Regions from separate parts of the Streptomyces sp. CB09001 genome, predicted to be linked through region 3. Evidence: riboswitches for the same ligand, from Rfam matches in the RefSeq annotation. Region 3 holds a riboswitch; each other region holds the start of a gene.

Region 1 (5,760 bases), 2.0 Mb from region 3:
CGGGTTCCGTCGTCGAGCACGACCCGGCCGGACTCGCCGGGGCCGCCGGACTCGACGCGCGCCACGCGCGCGCGGGTGCGCAGTTCCGCCCCGGCGTCCGCGTACCAGCCGGTCATCGGCGCGGCGACCTCGGCGGGCAGCGCGTCGGCCAGCGGCCGGTCGGCGGCCTCCACCACGGTCACCGCGCAGCCCGCCTCGCGCGCGGCGGTGGCGAACTCGGCGCCGATCCAGCCCGCGCCGACGACCACGACGTCATGCTGCCGGGCGAGCACCGGCCGCAGCCGTTCCGCGTCGTCCAGGGTGCGCAGCAGGTGCACGCCGGGCACGCCCTCGGCGCCGGGGAGCCGGACCGGTTCGGCGCCGGTCGCAAGGACGAGGACGTCGTACGGCACGGGCCCCTCGGAGGTGTCCAGGACGTGCTCCGCGGGGCGGACGCCCAGGGCCTCGCAGCCCAGCCGCAGGGTGATGCCGAGCGCCTCGAAGTCGACGTCGAAGGCGGAGCCCTCCGCGGTGCCGAGCAGGACGGCCTTGGACAGCGGGGGACGGTCGTACGGCTGGTGCGGCTCCGCACCGATCAGGGTCACCGGGCCGGCGAAGCCCTGTTCCCGCAGGGCGACCGCGGTTTGTACGCCCGCCATCCCGGCGCCCACCACGACCGCGCGGCGCTCCGCGTCCGCCGCCGGTCCCTGTCCCCGTTCCCGCGTCTGCTCGCTCACCTGATCACCATAGACACCCGGCGTTTCGCCGGTCGGTGCCCGTGCGCGGTGAGCTGCTCCACCACGCTGGTCCCGCTGCCCGGCTGCGACTCCCACTCCCAGGTCTCGTCCAGTCGCACGCGCCCGTCCGGCAGTTCGACGACGGTGGAGACGCAGTGCCCCGACGACGTGCTGCCGTCGGTCTTGAGCTGCACGTACCGGAAGTCGAGGCGGTCGCCCTCCCGGGTGCCCACCAGCCGCCCGCGGACGACGTCACCCCCCTCGTACTCGGCCCACACGGCGCCGTCCTGCTCGTGGTAGGTGAACCGGGTCCGGGTGCCCACCTGGCCGGGCGCCTGGTCGGCGACGGGGGCGAGGACGAGACCGTCGAGTGAACGCGCCACGGGTGGAGGCTCCCTTACACGTGCGTTGCGCTGCGGGCTAGGGTGGCCAACGTAAGGCACTCGCGGGAGCCCGGACGCACCGGGCTGAGAGGGAGGCTGGCGGCCTCCGACCGTACGAACCTGATCCGGGTCATGCCGGCGAAGGGAGGGGCTGGACGCCCATGTCGTCTCCGTTGTCGTCTCCATCACACACACCTCCGCACACGCCTCGTACGCCTCGCACACCCGACGTGCTCGTCGTCGGCGGCGGCATCATCGGCCTCGTCACCGCCTGGCGGGCCGCGCGGCGCGGGCTGGTCACCGCGCTCGTGGATCCCGAGCCCGGCGGCGGGGCGGCCCAGGTGGCGGCCGGGATGCTGGCCGCCGTCACGGAGCTGCACTACGGCGAGGAGACGCTGCTCGCGCTGAACCTCGCCTCGGCCCGCCGCTACCCGGAGTTCGCGGCCGAGCTGACCGAGCTGACCGGTCACGACCTCGGCTACCGGCGCTGCGGCACCCTCGCCGTCGCGCTGGACGCCGACGACCGCGCCCACCTGCGCGAACTGCACGCGCTCCAGCAGCGCTCCGGCCTGGAGTCCGAGTGGCTGTCGGGGCGCGAGTGCCGACGTCTGGAGCCGATGCTCGCGCCGGGCGTGCGCGGGGGGCTCCGGGTGGACGGCGACCACCAGATCGACCCCCGCCGCCTCGCCCACGCGCTGGTGGCCGCCTGTGAACACGCGGGCGTGGTCTTCCACCGGGTGTGGGCCGAGCGGCTCACCGTCGGACGCGGGGAGCGGGCCACGGGCGTCGTCACCGCCGACGGCACCGCCCTGGAGGCCGGGCAGGTGGTGCTGGCCGGGGGCAGCCTGAGCGGGCGGCTCGACGGCGTGCCGGAGGCCGTACTGCCGCCGGTGCGGCCGGTGAAGGGGCAGGTACTGCGGCTGACCATGCCGCGGACGCCCGGGCCGCTGCTGAACCGGACCGTGCGCGCCGTGGTGCGCGGCAACCACGTCTACCTGGTGCCCCGGGAGAGCGGCGAACTGGTCGTCGGCGCCACCAGCGAGGAGCTGGGCTGGGACACGACGGTCACCGCGGGCGGTGTCTACGAGCTGCTGCGCGACGCGCACGAGCTGGTCCCCGGCATCACGGAGCTGCCCCTGACGGAGACCCGCGCGGGTCTGCGCCCAGGTTCCCCGGACAACGCGCCGCTGCTCGGCCCGACCGCGCTGGACGGCCTGCTGCTGGCCACCGGTCACCACCGCAACGGCGTCCTGCTCACCCCCGTCACCGGCGACGTCATGGCGGACGCCCTGACCGGCGGGGAGCTGCCGGAGGAGGCCCGTCCCTTCAGCCCGCGGCGCTTCAGTGCCGCCCCCGCACTCTCGGAGCAGCCCGCATGAACATCTCCGTCAACGGCGAGCCGCGCGAGGTGGCTCCCGGCACCGCCCTGGACGCGCTGGTGGGCACGCTCACCGCGGCCCCGTCCGGAGTGGCCGCCGCCCTGAACGAGACCGTGGTCCCGCGCGCGGTGTGGTCCGCCACCGCCCTGGCCGACGGCGACCGTGTCGAGATCCTCACCGCCGTCCAAGGAGGCTGACCATGGCCGACGATCCCTTCGTCCTCGGCGGCACGACGTACGCGTCCCGCCTGATCATGGGTACGGGCGGGGCGCCCAGCCTGGACGTGCTGGAGCGCGCGCTGGTGGCCTCCGGGACGGAACTGACGACCGTCGCGATGCGCCGGGTGAACGCCTCGGTGCACGGCTCGGTGCTGTCCGTGCTGGAGCGGCTCGGCATCCGGGTGCTGCCGAACACGGCAGGCTGCTTCACCGCCGGGGAGGCGGTACTCACCGCCCGCCTGGCGCGCGAGGCGCTCGGCACGGACCTGGTCAAGCTGGAGGTCGTCGCCGACGAGCGCACCCTGCTGCCGGACCCGGTCGAGCTGCTGGACGCGGCGGAGACGCTGGTCGACGACGGGTTCACCGTACTGCCGTACACCAACGACGACCCGGTGCTCGCGCGGAAGCTGGAGGACGCCGGGTGCGCGGCGATCATGCCACTGGGCTCGCCGATCGGGTCCGGGCTCGGGATCCGCAACCCGCACAACTTCCAGCTGATCGTGGAGCACGCGCGCGTGCCGGTGATCCTGGACGCCGGGGCCGGTACGGCCTCGGACGTGGCGCTGGCGATGGAGCTGGGGTGCGCGGGTGTGATGCTGGCCTCGGCGGTGACGCGGGCGCAGGAGCCGGTGCTGATGGCCTCCGCGATGCGCTCCGCGGTGGAGGCGGGGAGGCTGGCTCGGCGGGCCGGGCGGATTCCGCGGCGGCATTTCGCCGAGGCGTCGTCTCCTGCGGAGGGCTTGGCGGTGCTGGATCCGGAGCGGCCCGCTTTTGAGTGACCCGGCGCTCGTCCGGGGTCTTCTCCTCCACCCGCGCACCGCCCGTTCCCAGTCGGGCAGGAAGTGGACCACTCGCGTGGGGGTGCGCCGCCGGCGGCGGCGCTGGGTGCGTGGGAAGCGTCACAGATGCGCTGCAGTCCCGGTCCGATTCCGTTCGGCGACGCGGGGTGTCCGTGGTGGCTCGTAGACTCACCTGCGTGGACACGACCCTTCAGGACCCTCTCGTCGGGCAGGTGCTCGACGGCCGGTACCGCGTCGAGGCGCGGATCGCGGTCGGCGGGATGGCCACGGTCTACCGGGCCGTGGACACCCGCCTGGACCGCGTGCTCGCGCTGAAGGTGATGCACCCGACGCTCGCGACCGACGCCACCTTCGTCGAGCGGTTCATCCGCGAGGCCAAGTCGGTGGCCCGGCTCGACCACCCCAATGTCGTCCAGGTCTTCGACCAGGGGGCCGAGGGGGCGTACGTCTACCTGGCGATGGAGTACATCGCGGGCTGCACCCTGCGGGACGTGCTGCGCGAGCGCGGGGCGCTGAGGCCGCGGGCCGCGCTGGACATCCTGGAGCCGGTCCTCGCCGCGCTCGGCGCCGCGCACCGGGCGGGGTTCGTGCACCGGGACATGAAGCCGGAGAACGTGCTGATAGGTGACGACGGCCGGGTCAAGGTCGCCGACTTCGGCCTGGTCCGCGCCGTGGACACCGTGACCAGCACCACCGGTGCCGTCCTCGGCACCGTCTCCTACCTGGCGCCCGAGCAGATCGAGCACGGCACCGCCGATCCCAGGGTCGACGTGTACGCGTGCGGTGTCGTGCTGTACGAGATGCTGACCGGCGCCAAGCCGCACGACGGTGACTCTCCCGCGGCGGTGCTCTACAAGCACCTCCACGAGGACGTGCCGCCGCCGTCGGCCGCCGTGCCGGAGCTGGCGTACGAGCTGGACGAACTGGTCGCCGCGGCGACCGCGCGCAACCCGGAGATCCGGCCGCACGACGCCGTGGCGCTGCTGGCGCGGGCCCGCGAGGCGCGTGAGTCGCTGAGCGCGGATCAGCTGGACGCGGTGCCGCCGCAGGCGCTCGCCGCGGAGCACGACAACGCCGACGACCGCACGAGCGTGATCCCGCGCGCGCTGACCATGCCCCGGCCGCTGCCGGTCAACGAGGACGACGAGTCCGCCGGCCCGGACGGCCGCTTCGCCTCGGACGGCGTCAACCGCACCAGCCGGCTGGCCGCTCCCCCGCCTGCCCCCTCCCCGTCCCGCCGGCTGCGGCTGCGCCGTGGGCCGCTGACGATCGTCGTGGCCGTCCTGCTGGTGCTCGGGGTCGGCACGGGCGTCTGGTACATCAACTCCGGCCAGTTCACCAAGGTGCCGCCACTGCTGTCCAAGACCGAGGCGCAGGCCCGGGACCGGCTGGACGACGCCGGTCTGGACGTCGGCAAGGTGCGGCACGCCTACAGCGACACCGTGGAGCGCGGCAAGGTCATCAGCACCGACCCCGGGGTGGGCGACCGCATCCGGAAGAACGACTCCGTGACCCTCACGGTCTCCGACGGCCCCGACACCGTGAAGCTGCCGGACGTGACGGGCTACAGGCTGGACAAGGCCCGGACGCTGCTGGAGGACGAGGGGCTGGAGCCGGGCATGGTGACCCGGGCGTTCAGCGGCGAGGTGGCCAAGGGCTTCGTGATCTCCACCAAGCCCGGGTCGGGCACCACGGTGCGCGCCGGCTCCGCGGTCGCCCTGGTCGTCAGCAAGGGCAGCCCGGTCGACGTCCCGGACGTCACGGGCGACGACCTGGACGAGGCGCGGGCGGAGCTGGAGGGGGCCGGCCTGAAGGTGAAGATCGCCGACGAGCGGGTGAACTCGGAGTACGACAGCGGCCAGGTGGCAAGGCAGACGCCGGAGCCGGGCGGCCGGGCCGCCGAGGGGGACACGGTGACCCTCACGGTGTCCAAGGGCCCCCGGATGATCGAGGTCCCGGACGTGGTCGGCGACAGCGTGGACGACGCCAAGCGGAAGCTCCAGGACGCGGGCTTCGAGGTGGACGAGGACCGAGGACTGCTCGGGCTGTTCGGCGACACCGTGAAGAAGCAGTCCGTGGACGGCGGGGACACGGCTCCCGAGGGGTCGACGGTCACCATCACGATCCGCTGACCCGGCGTCCGGCCCCGCGCCGGACGCCGGAGCGGACGCCGCGCGCGGCAAGCGGCCGATCAGGCCGGACACCTGGTCGACGGGCCGGCTCAGGGCGGCGCCGGTGCAGACGTACCCTGAGCCGGGGTCCGT
Region 2 (5,760 bases), 1.7 Mb from region 3:
CGCGGCGGCCCTGGTCGTCGTCGGTGGCGGCGCCGTCTTCTTCGGCCTGCGCCGTCGCGGAGCGAACAGCAACAGCTGACACCCGCGCGACCCGTCCACGGCGGTGGCCCGTCCCGTTCCGGGGCGGGCCACCGTCGTGTCAGCCGAACGTCGCCTTCTCCAGCCAGAGTTCGAGCAGGCCCCGGTCCCCGAGCACCTCGAGCCCCGGCGCGTCCAGCGGCAGCCGGCCGTAGAAGGCCAGCAGCACGTCCGTGAGCGGGCCGCGCAGCGCCACCGTCGCCTTCTCGTGCCCGCGGCGCCAGGTGACGCCGTCGTCGGGGAGCTCGATGAGCCACTCGGCGTCCAGCTCGGCCGGAGCGTCCGTCGCGTGCAGGTGGAGGCTGCTGCCGGGAGCGCGCAGTTCGTTCGCCGCGGCGCCGGGCAGGGCCCGCTGCACGAACCGCACGATGTCCAGCCACTCGTCGATCGCGTCGGCCGCCACCTCGGGCGCGACCGCCCGGCGGGGCCGGCCCGTCGCGAGTGCCGCGTCCGCACCGTGCACGACGAGTTCGTGGGTCATCCGGCGCGCCCAGAACCCCGCCGTGTCGACACCGGCCCACGACCACGCCCGCGCGTGCGGACCGGCCTCCCGCAGGGCGCCGACGACCACCTCGCCGGACTCCGCCAGCCACGCGCCCAGCGCCGCCGCGTCCCCGCCGGCCGCGGGCCCCTCGGCTCCCGGCGCGCGGTCCACCGGGACGTCCTGCTCGGCGCGGGTGGCGACGATCAGCCCGGTCCAGCGCAGGGCCCGGCCCACGTGGCGCACCAGGTCCTCCAGGGTCCAGGCCGGGCAGGTCGGCACGGTGGCGGACAGGTCCGCGCCGGAGGTGACCACGGCCCTGAGCCCGGCCACCTGGTGAACGATTTCGTCGCAGTACCGGTCGTGCGCGAGGAGTGTCATGACGTCACCCTACGAACGGCATGATCACCGGGGAGCGTCGGACCGGCCGAGCACGACGACGTCCGCCGCGTCGAACTCCACCCCGACCGCGTCCCCGACCTCCGGCGCCGCCCGCAGCGCGCAGGCCGCCTCCAGGCGGGGCGCGTCCTCGGGCTGGAGGTGCACGGAGACGTGCGTGCCGCGGAAGGTGCGGGCCGTGACCGTGCAGCGCAGGCCCTGGTCGGCGGGGACGACCCGGACCCCGGCCGGCCGCACGAGCACCGTCCGGGTGCCCTGCGGGGCGTCCTCGGGGACCGGCACCTTGCCCCACGGGGTGTCCGCGGCCTGTCCGGCGACGGACGCCTCGGCCACGTTCTCGAAGCCGAGGAAGCGGGCCACGAAGGCGTCCGCCGGCCGCTGCCACACCTCCAGGGGCGTTCCCGACTGGGCGATCCGCCCGTCCCGCATCACCACGACCCGGTCGGCGAGCGCGAACGCCTCGCCCTGGTCGTGGGTCACCGCCAGCACCGTGGTGCCCAACCGTCCGAACAGCTCCCTCAGTTCCACCACGAGGCGCTCCCGCAGCGAGCGGTCCAGCTGACCGAGCGGCTCGTCCAGCATCAGCAGCCGGGGCCGGGGCGCGAGCGCGCGGGCCAGTGCCACCCGCTGCTGTTCCCCGCCGGAGAGCGCGGCGACGGACCGGTGGGCGGCGCCCGGCAGTCCGACCAGCTCCAGCAACTCCCCCACCCGGGCCTGCTGCTCGGCCCGCGACGCTCCCCGCATCCGCGGCCCGAAGGCGATGTTTCCGGCCACGTCCCGCTGTGGGAACAGCTGGTGGTCCTGGAACATCAGCCCGACCTCGCGCTTGTGCGCGGGCACCCCGGACTGGTCCCGCCCGTCCAGCGTCACCCGCCCGGCGTCCAGCGGCTGGAGCCCGGCGACCGCCCGCAGCAGCGTCGACTTGCCGCTGCCGCTGGGCCCGAGCACGCACACCACCTCGTGCTCGGCGACCCCCAGGCCGACGTCGTCGAGTACGGCCCGCCCGCCGAAGCGGACGGTCGCGCCTTCCAGGCTCAACAGGCTGGGCGGCATGTCTAGAACTCCCCGCTCCGGTCGGTCCGCAGCCGCTCCAGCACCACCAGGGCCACGGCGCACACCAGCATCAGAATCGTCGAAAGGGCCATCGCCTGGCCGTAGTTCATGTCCCCGGGCCGGCCCAGCAGGCGCGCCACGGCCACCGGCAGCGTCGGGTTGTCGGGCCGTGCGATGAACACGGTCGCGCCGAACTCGCCCAGCGACACCGCGAAGGCGAACCCGGCCGCCACCAGCAGCGCCCGCCGCACCATCGGCAGGTCCACCTCGCGCCAGACCCGCCACGGCGACGCGCCCAGCACCGCGGCCGCCTCCCGCAGCCGTCCGTCCACCGCCCGCAGCACCGGCAGCATGGTCCGTACGACGAACGGGACGCCCACCAGCGCCTGCGCGAGCGGCACCAGGATCCAGGAGGCCCTGAGGTCCAGCGGCGGTTCGTCCAGCGCGATCAGGAATCCGAACCCGACCGTCACGGCCGACACCCCCAGCGGCAGCATCAGCAGCGCGTCGAATCCGCGCACGAAGCGGCCCGCGTCGCGCCGGGTGAGCGCGGTCGCGGCCAGCGCGCCGATCACCACGGCGATGGCGGTGGCGGCGACGGCGTACTGGAGGGAGTTGCCGATCGCCTCGATCGGCGGGACGAGGAAGGCGCCGCCGTCCTCGCGGGTCAGCGCCCGGTAGTAGCCGAAGCCGGACGCGCCGAGCGACCGCTGGACCAGTACCGCGAGCGGCAGCACCAGCAGGACGGCGATGACGCCCAGGACGCCGGCGAGCAGCGCCCACTGACCCGCTCCGCGCGGCCGGCGCGCGGTCGTGGCCGCGTCCACGAGCCGCAGTGCCGACTCCCGCCGCCGCACCGTCCAGGCGTGCACGGCGAGGACGGCGACGACCGCCGCGAACTGGATCAGCGTCAGGACGGCGGCCGTGGACAGGTCGAAGACCTGCGAGGTCTGGCGGTAGATCTCCACCTCCAGGGTGGAGAAGGTGGGTCCGCCGAGGATCTGGACGACACCGAAGGAGGTGAACGTGAACAGGAAGACCATCAGCGCGGCGGCGGCCACGGCGGGCGCCAGCGCGGGCAGCGTGACCTGCCGCCAGGCCCGCAGCCGGGAGGCGCCGAGCATCCGCGCGGCCTCCTCCTGCCGCGGGTCGAGCTGCGACCACAGTCCGCCGACGGTGCGGACGACCACGGCGTAGTTGAAGAAGACGTGCGCGAGCAGGATCGCCCACACCGTGGTGTCCAGGCGCATACCCCACAGCTCGTCGAGCAGCCCGCCGCGCCCGACCAGCGCCAGGAACGCCGTACCGACGACGACCGTCGGCAGCACGAACGGCACGGTCACCACGGCCCGCAGGACCTGCTTGCCGGGGAAGTCGAAGCGGGCGAAGACGTACGCGCCGGGCAGCGCGACCAGCAGCGTGAGACCGGTGGACGCCAGCGCCTGCCAGGTGGTGAACCACAGCACGTGCCGCACGTCGGACTGTGCGAGCACGTCCCCGATCCGACCGAGCTGCCAGACCCCGTCGACCTCGAGGCCGCGCGCGACGATGGCGGCGACGGGGTAGGCGAAGAAGACCGCGAAGAACGCGACGGGCAGGGCCATGAGGCCGAGCCGAGCCACGCTCCCGCGCGCGGTCCGCGCCGGCCGCACCGCCTGCTTCACCGGCTGCGTCCCTTCGTGCCCTACTTCAGTACGAGCGAGGTCCACGACTTGACCCACTGGTCGCGGTTGTCGGCGATCTTCACCGGGTCGAGGGTCTGCGGGTCCTTCGCCTGCGGCCCGAACTTCGAGAACACCTCGGGGACCTGCGCGCCCTCCCGCACCGGGTAGACAAACATGTTCAGCGGCATGTCCTCCTGGAAGGACTCGCTCAGCAGGAAGTCCAGGAGCGCCTTGCCGCCCTCGGGGTTCTTCGCGTTGCTGAGCAGACCCGCGTACTCGACCTGCCGGAAGCAGGTGCCGTCGGCGACGCCCGTGGGGGCGGTGGCCGGCTGCGGGTCGGCGTAGACGACCTCGACGGGCGGGGAGGAGGCGTAGGACACGACGAGCGGACGGTCGCCCTTGGCCTTCTTGCCGCCGGCCGAGCCGGAGAACTCCTCGTTGTACGCCTGCTCCCAGCTGTCGACGACCTTGACGCCGTTCGACTTGAGCTTCTTCCAGTAGCCCTCCCAGCCCGCGTCGCCGTACTTGGCGGCGGTGCCGAGCAGGAAGCCGAGGCCGGGCGAGGAGCTGCCCGCGTTCTCGGTGACGAGCAGGTCCTTGTACTCGGGCTTGACCAGGTCGTCGAGGGTCTTGGGCGGGGTCAGCCCGTGCTCGGCGAAGTACGCCTTGTCGTAGTTGACGCAGATGTCGCCGGTGTCGACGGGCGTGACCCGGTGCTTGTCCCGGTCGGCCCGGTACTCGGGCAGGACGAGGTCGGAGCCCTTGGCCTCGTACGGCTGGAACAGGCCGTTGTCGAGGGCGCGGGAGAGCAGGGTGTTGTCGACGCCGAAGAAGACGTCGCCCTGCGGGTTGTCCTTGGTGAGGATGGCCTTGTTGACGGCCTGTCCGGCGTCGCCGTCCTCCAGGACCTTGACCTTGTAGCCGGAGTTCTTCTCGAAGGCGGCGATCACGTCCTTGGACGCGGCCCACGAGTCGTGGCTGACCAGGGTCACGGTCTTGGAGCCGCCGGAGCCGCTGCCGTCGCCGCCGTCGTCGGACGAGGACCCGCAGGCGGCCAGCGTGCCGACCATGCCGAGCCCGACGGCCAGGACACTGACCTTCTTGGTGACGCCCTTCTTGGTGACGCCCTTCTTGGTGATGCTCACTGAATTCCTCCTGGGTGACCAGGAGAAGACGCGGCCCCGCCCGGAACCCCTGGCGAGGGTCCCGGGCAGGGCGCAACAGCTCGAGTGGTGACCGATCTCCCTACCCAGAATGACCTGGGCCAGGTTCGGAGGGTCTGCGGCCGGTGCCGCACTCTCAGCGCTGTGGCGCTCCCCTGTCGGAATATGAAGATGTGATGGCTTTGACGATGTACTGGATGTACTACTGATACTCCCGCCGGTCAGGTTACCGCTCGCTCGCGGCGAGCTGACCACACGCCCCGTCGATCTCCTGCCCACGGGTGTCCCGGATCGTCACCGGCACACCGTGCGCCGCGATGGCCTCCACGAACGCCTTCTCGTCCTCGGGCCGGGACGCGGTCCACTTGGAGCCGGGCGTCGGGTTGAGCGGGATCAGGTTGACGTGCACGGGCCTGCCCTTGAGCAGCCGCCCGAGCCGGTCGCCGCGCCAGGCCTGGTCGTTGATGTCGCGGATCAGGGCGTACTCGATGGACAGCCGGCGCCCGGACTTCGCCGCGTACTCGAACCCGGCGTCCAGCACCTCGCGCACCTTCCACCGCGTGTTGACGGGGACGAGGGTGTCGCGCAGCTCGTCGTCGGGGGCGTGCAGCGAGATGGCGAGCCGGCACTTGAAGCCCTCGCCGGTGAAGCGGTGGATCGCGGGGACGAGACCGACCGTGGAGACGGTGATGCCGCGCTGGGAGAGCCCCAGCCCGTCGGGCTCGGGGTCGGTGAGCCGGCGGATGGCGCCCACGACCCGGTTGTAGTTGGCGAGGGGCTCGCCCATGCCCATGAACACGATGTTGCTGAGCCGCGCGGGGCCTCCCGGGACCTCGCCGTCCCTGAGCGCCCGCATGCCGTCCACGATCTGGTGCACGATCTCGGCGGTCGACAGGTTGCGGTCCAGGCCGGCCTGGCCGGT
Region 3 (5,760 bases):
GACGGCTCGTTGGCATGCGAGCCCCAAGCCCTACGGAGCATCGGGGGATGCACATGAACAGCGTTCCGCAGCACCTGCCGAGCGAGGACCGCCAAGAGTACGAGCGGATCCTCGACGAGGCGCTGCGCTCCGCACCACACCGCCCGGAGCTGGCCGCCGTCGGTCAGCGGCTCAACTCCGAACAACTGCGCACCATGGCACTCAACGCCACCGCCCTCATCACGGCGGCGGCCACGACCGAGTACCAGCACTACGTGAAGGTCCGCGAGGAACTGCGCCACCCGGCGCCCTCGGCACCGTCGCCCGCCACGCGCGAGTCAGGCTCCCAGGAGCAGGCCACCGGCGCGGGGGGACTGGCCGCCACCATGGGCGAGATGGCCGAGGCGACCGGTGCGGGGGCCGTCGCCGTCGTAGCCGTCCTGGCGCCGGTCCTGGCCGGCACGGCCGCGGCGATATTCCTGCTGGTCGGCTATCTCCTGAAGATGCTCGACCCGGGGCAGACCTTCGCCCAGACCATGCTCACCACGGGATGGGTGTTCGGCGCCGTGACCGCGGTGGCGATCCTCGTCGCCGCCGTGGGGCTACTGCTCACCGCACTGCGCAACCGCCCCTCGGCCGAGTCCGGCTTCTACAGCGCACGCGACGAGGAGGTGGCCCGAGCCAGGGACGCCTGGCACGAGGCCCTGCTGGAACGCGGCATACTGCCCTTCCTCCGGGAGGCGCTCAGCGACCCGGGCACGGCGGCACTGCGCCGCACCGCACCGGCCGCCCCGGGCAGCAGTCGTATGCCGCACCTGGGCTACGGCCGCCCCGGGTTCACCAGCCCCGACGGCGGGCCCGACGCGGGCCCGCGGCCGAGCTACTCGAGCCCGGACTACAGCAGCCCGGACTTCGGGGGCCCGGAACACCGGCCCGAATAGCCACCGGCACGGGCGGGCAGCGGTTCAGAGGATGCCCGCCCGGCCGGCGGCAGTGATCCAGGACGGGAACTCGGACAGCAGACGGTCGTACAGCTCCGGGTCCGGTACGGTGCCGATGTCGTCGACGGCGAAGAAGCCGACGTTGTCGACGCGACGGCCCGGCAGGGTGTCGAACCGCTCCAGCACCCCGTAGTTGGAGCGCCCGAGCCCGACGAACTGCCAGAAGACAGGCTCCTCCACGGCTTCCCGCAGCTCCCGCTCGATCTCGGCGTTGCGGTAGACACCGCCGTCGGAGAAGAACAGCACCAGCGTCGGGACCGGTGCCGGATCGGCCCGGACGAAGGCACGGACCTCGGCGATCACCTTCTGCTCCTCGTTCTGGATGCCGACCGCCCGCATGTCGACCTGATCGGGGTGCAGGCCCTTCTTCCTGCCCCGCCGGAACAGGCTGATCTCCCCCACCCGCACGTGCAGCCGCAGCCACTCGGGCAGCTCGCCCAGGCGCAGGTCGGGCAGGCGGGCCGGATGGGAGGCGAAGGTCCAGGCCTGCATCTCCCCGTCGTCGTCCAACTGCGCGGCGACGGCGGCCATCCGCTCCACGACGTCCGCTACGACGCCCTTGGAATAGAGGAAGGACATGGACCCGGAGGCGTCCAGTACGAGGACGACGCGCGCGGTGATCCCGGCCGCCCCGTGCTTGCTCAGGCTGACCGCGACCTGCTCCTTGCGCAGGGACAACCGCTTGCGCATGTCCACGGGCAGGCGCTCCTCGCCCTTGGTGAGCCGGGGGCCGGTGGCGGCCGGCGCCGGGGCCGAGGCCGGTGGCGGCGGCGGTACGGCCGTCGTCGGCCGGGCGGGCACCGGAGGAGCCGTCGGCGGGACGGTGGCCGGGGTGGCGGGCCCCGTCGGGGGAGCCTCGTCGTCGACGGTGATGCCGAAGTCGGTCGCCAGCCCCGCGAGCCCGGAGGCGTAGCCCTGCCCGACCGCACGGAATTTCCACGCCCCCTGGCGCCGGTACAACTCGCCGCCGACCAGCGCGGTCTCCGTACCGGCCGTGATGTCGAACCGGGCCAGTTCGGTACCGCTCGTGGCGTCCAGCAGCCGCAGCGACAGCCCCGGGACCCGGCCGAAGGTGCCGCCGTCCGCCGAGGCGCACAGGACGATGCGTTCGACCGCCGACTCGACCGCACTCAGATCCACTTCGACGGCATCGGTCGTGACACCCGCCTCCGTGCCGGGGCCGACCCGCTTGCCCAGGTGGCCCACCGCGCCGGACGTGTGACGGGGTTGGTTGTAGAAGACGAAGTCACCGTCGTCCCGCACCCGTCCGGCCGAGGTGAGCAGCAGGGCGGAGGCGTCGACCTCGGGGACGCCCGGTCCCGGGGACCACACGAGTTCGGCGCGCACCGCGGGGGAGTCGACGGCGACGTTGGCACCCTTGCTCAGGGAGGTGGCTGTCATGCGCCCAGTCTGCCGAGCAGGGCCCCTCCGCGGGGAGAGGGCCGACCCTGCGGCCTGTCCCCCTCCCCACGCGGGTGCACTCAGTCCGCGATCGGCAGGTACACGCGGTTGCCCGCCGCCGCGAACTCCTTCGACTTCTGCGCCATGCCCTCCTCGATCTCGCCCTTGCTGCCCCCGTGCTCCCGGCGAATGTCCTGCGAGATCTTCATCGAGCAGAACTTGGGCCCGCACATGGAACAGAAGTGAGCGGTCTTGGCGGGCTCGGCCGGCAGTGTCTCGTCGTGGAACTCCCGGGCCGTGTCCGGGTCGAGGGCCAGGTTGAACTGGTCCTCCCACCGGAACTCGAACCGGGCGTCCGACAGCGCGTCGTCCCACTCCTGTGCACCTGGGTGACCCTTGGCGAGGTCGGCGGCATGGGCGGCGATCTTGTAGGTGATGACGCCGGTCTTGACGTCGTCACGGTTGGGCAGGCCCAGGTGTTCCTTGGGCGTGACGTAGCAGAGCATGGCCGTGCCCCACCAGGCGATCATCGCGGCACCGATGCCGGAGGTGATGTGGTCGTACGCCGGCGCGACGTCCGTCGTCAGCGGGCCGAGCGTATAGAACGGAGCTTCATCGCAGATCTCCTGCTGAAGGTCGATGTTCTCCTTGATCTTGTGCATCGGGACATGTCCCGGGCCCTCGATCATGGTCTGTACGTTGCAACGCTTGGCGATCCGGTTGAGTTCCCCGAGCGTGCGCAACTCGGCGAACTGCGCCTCGTCGTTGGCGTCCGCGATCGACCCCGGACGCAGACCGTCGCCGAGGGAGTAGGTGACGTCGTAGGCGGCGAGGATCTCGCAGAGTTCCTCGAAGTTCTCGTAGAGGAACGACTCCTTGTGGTGCGCCAGGCACCACGCCGCCATGATCGATCCGCCGCGCGAGACGATGCCGGTCTTGCGGTTCGCGGTCAGGGGGACGTACGGCAGGCGCACGCCCGCGTGGACCGTCATGTAGTCCACACCCTGCTCGGCCTGTTCGATGACGGTGTCCTTGTAGATCTCCCAGGTCAGCTCCTCGGCACGGCCGTCGACCTTCTCCAGGGCCTGGTAGAGCGGCACGGTTCCGATGGGAACGGGGGAGTTGCGCAGGACCCACTCGCGGGTGGTGTGGATGTTGCGGCCGGTGGAGAGGTCCATGACCGTGTCCGCACCCCACCGGGTCGCCCAGGTCATCTTGTCCACCTCCTCCTCGATGGAGGACGTCACGGCCGAGTTGCCGATGTTGGCGTTGACCTTCACCAGGAACCGCTTGCCGATGATCATCGGCTCGATCTCGGGGTGGTTGACGTTGGCGGGCAGCACGGCACGTCCCGCGGCGATCTCCTCGCGGACCACCTCCGGGGAGACGTTCTCCCGGACGGCCACGTACTCCATCTCCGGCGTGATCTCGCCCCGTCGCGCGTAGGCGAGCTGCGTGACCGCGCTGCCGTCCCGGCCCCGGCGCGGCTGGCGCGGGCGTCCGGGGAAGACGGCATCGAGGTTGCGCAGGCCGCCGCGCGGCGAGGTGTGCTTGAGTCCGTCGTCCTCGGGACGGACGGGACGGCCCGCGTACTCCTCGGTGTCGCCGCGAGCGATGATCCAGTTCTCCCGCAGTGGCGCCAGTCCCCTGCGGACATCGGTGTCGACGAGTGGATCCGTGTACGGGCCCGAGGTGTCGTACAGCGTGACCGACTGCCCGTTGGTGAGGTGCACCTGACGGACCGGCACCCGCAGATCGGGGCGCGATCCCTCGACGTACGCCTTGTGCCAGCCGATGGACTTTCCGGCCTCCGTGGTCTCCGCGGTGTCCTCCTGTGCGGAGTCCTGCGTGGAGTCCTGCGTCGAGTGCTGTGCGGTGCTCTGTGCGGAGGCAGGCGTGCGTGCGTCCTTGATGGTCATGAGACCTACTCCCTACGCCGGCATTACCCGGTAACAGGTTCGGCGGTCGACGCAGCGGCTTCCGTCTGTCGACGCTTCGTGGGATACGTCACTCGACTTCGGTGACGTTTCCCGTGAAACATCGCTGGAACGGAGGTCAGCGCCCTCTCAGCCCGGTGCTCCGAGCTCCCGCGTGTACAAAGGTGCCTCCACGCTAGCCCCCATTCGGGCGCGGTGAACAGAGGGCCCCCCTCGTTCTTGCGATGATCGGGCGGTGACCACACCGCAGCATCCCTCCTTCCCGCCGCGCCGGCCCCGCCGGGGACCGAACGCCGAAGAGGGCGACGGCCGGGCAGCCGGCCACGTCCCCGGCGTCGCTGACGACGTGAACGCCGGCAGACATGAGGCGGGTTACGGGCACGATGCGGACCATGGACACGGCGCGGGCGGTGGACACGGCGCGGGCGGCGGGCACGGCGCGGGCGACGGACACGGCGGCGGGCACGGGCACTCGCACGGGCACGGACCGGCGGCTCCCGTCTCCCGGCATCTGCGGAAGGTCATCGCCGCGATCCTGATCCCCTTCACCGCGGCCGTACTGGTCGGGTTGGCGGTGCTGTGGCCGGGCGGCGCACCGCCGCACGAGCGCACCGGCGTCGGCTTCGACCGGCAGACGCAGCAGGCCACGGTCACCAAGGTGGTCGAACTGAGCTGCCAGTCCGTCAACGCCTCGGGCGGTGTCCCGACCGGCGACACATCCACCGCCGAGGGTTCCTCCGCGGTGCAGCAGGCGAAGGGCGACTGCAAACGGGCGACCATCCGCGTCGACACCGGCGACGACAAGGGCCGCACGTTCGACGAGATCGTGCAGCCGGACCAGTCACGGCAGTTGCACGAGGGGCAGGAGGTGGTGGTCGCCTACGAGCCCTCCGCGCCGAAGGACCTGCAGTACTCGGTGACCGACATCAACCGCAGGCTCCCCCTGGCCCTGCTCGCCGGCATCTTCGCCCTCGCCGTCGTGGTCGTCGGACGACTGCGCGGACTCATGGCGCTGGTTTCGCTGGCCATCAGCTTCCTGCTGCTGAACTTCTTCATCCTGCCCGCCATCCTGCAGGGCTCGAACCCCCTGGTCGTGGCGGTGATCGGGTCCAGCGCCATCATGCTGATCGCGTTGTACCTGTGCCACGGACTGTCGGCCCGCACCTCCGTGGCGGTGCTCGGCACCCTGATCTCGCTGCTGCTGATCGGCGTGCTCGGGTCGCTCTTCATCGGCTGGGCCGCGCTCACCGGCAACACGGACGACAACACCGGCCTCATCCACGGCCTGTACCCGTCCATCGACATGAGTGGTCTGCTGCTCGCCGGGGTCATCATCGGTTCGCTCGGTGTCCTCGACGACGTGACGGTCACCCAGACCTCGGCGGTGTGGGAACTGCACGAGGCCAACCCGACGATGGGCTGGCGCGGTCTGTACCGCGCGG

What was found. A riboswitch is a leader RNA that binds a small molecule or an ion and turns the genes downstream of it on or off. The one in region 3 is predicted to bind thiamine pyrophosphate.
Region 1: linked by a shared signal. The riboswitch ahead of thiO (glycine oxidase ThiO) and the one ahead of thiC (phosphomethylpyrimidine synthase ThiC) in region 3 are both predicted to bind thiamine pyrophosphate.
Region 2: linked by a shared signal. The riboswitch ahead of C4J65_RS25165 (thiamine ABC transporter substrate-binding protein) and the one ahead of thiC (phosphomethylpyrimidine synthase ThiC) in region 3 are both predicted to bind thiamine pyrophosphate.

The regions. Positions count from the first base shown of each region.
Region 1 is NZ_CP026730.1:1,580,470-1,586,229, forward strand. Features, by position in the region: gene C4J65_RS07405 (FAD-dependent oxidoreductase) at 1-716, opposite strand, end outside; gene C4J65_RS07410 (hypothetical protein) at 713-1,099, opposite strand; TPP riboswitch at 1,152-1,263, shown strand; gene thiO (glycine oxidase ThiO) at 1,261-2,478, shown strand; gene thiS (sulfur carrier protein ThiS) at 2,475-2,675, shown strand; gene C4J65_RS07425 (thiazole synthase) at 2,678-3,475, shown strand; gene pknB (Stk1 family PASTA domain-containing Ser/Thr kinase) at 3,673-5,628, shown strand.
Region 2 is NZ_CP026730.1:5,368,630-5,374,389, reverse strand. Features, by position in the region: gene C4J65_RS25185 (LAETG motif-containing sortase-dependent surface protein) at 1-79, shown strand, start outside; gene C4J65_RS25180 (maleylpyruvate isomerase family mycothiol-dependent enzyme) at 140-940, opposite strand; gene C4J65_RS25175 (ABC transporter ATP-binding protein) at 965-2,011, opposite strand; gene C4J65_RS25170 (iron ABC transporter permease) at 2,014-3,615, opposite strand; gene C4J65_RS25165 (thiamine ABC transporter substrate-binding protein) at 3,696-4,745, opposite strand; TPP riboswitch at 4,900-5,005, opposite strand; gene rlmN (23S rRNA (adenine(2503)-C(2))-methyltransferase RlmN) at 5,065-5,760, opposite strand, start outside.
Region 3 is NZ_CP026730.1:3,630,004-3,635,763, reverse strand. Features, by position in the region: gene C4J65_RS16725 (hypothetical protein) at 48-920, shown strand; gene C4J65_RS16720 (VWA domain-containing protein) at 945-2,381, opposite strand; gene thiC (phosphomethylpyrimidine synthase ThiC) at 2,462-4,300, opposite strand; TPP riboswitch at 4,293-4,482, opposite strand; gene C4J65_RS16710 (YibE/F family protein) at 4,554-5,760, shown strand, end outside.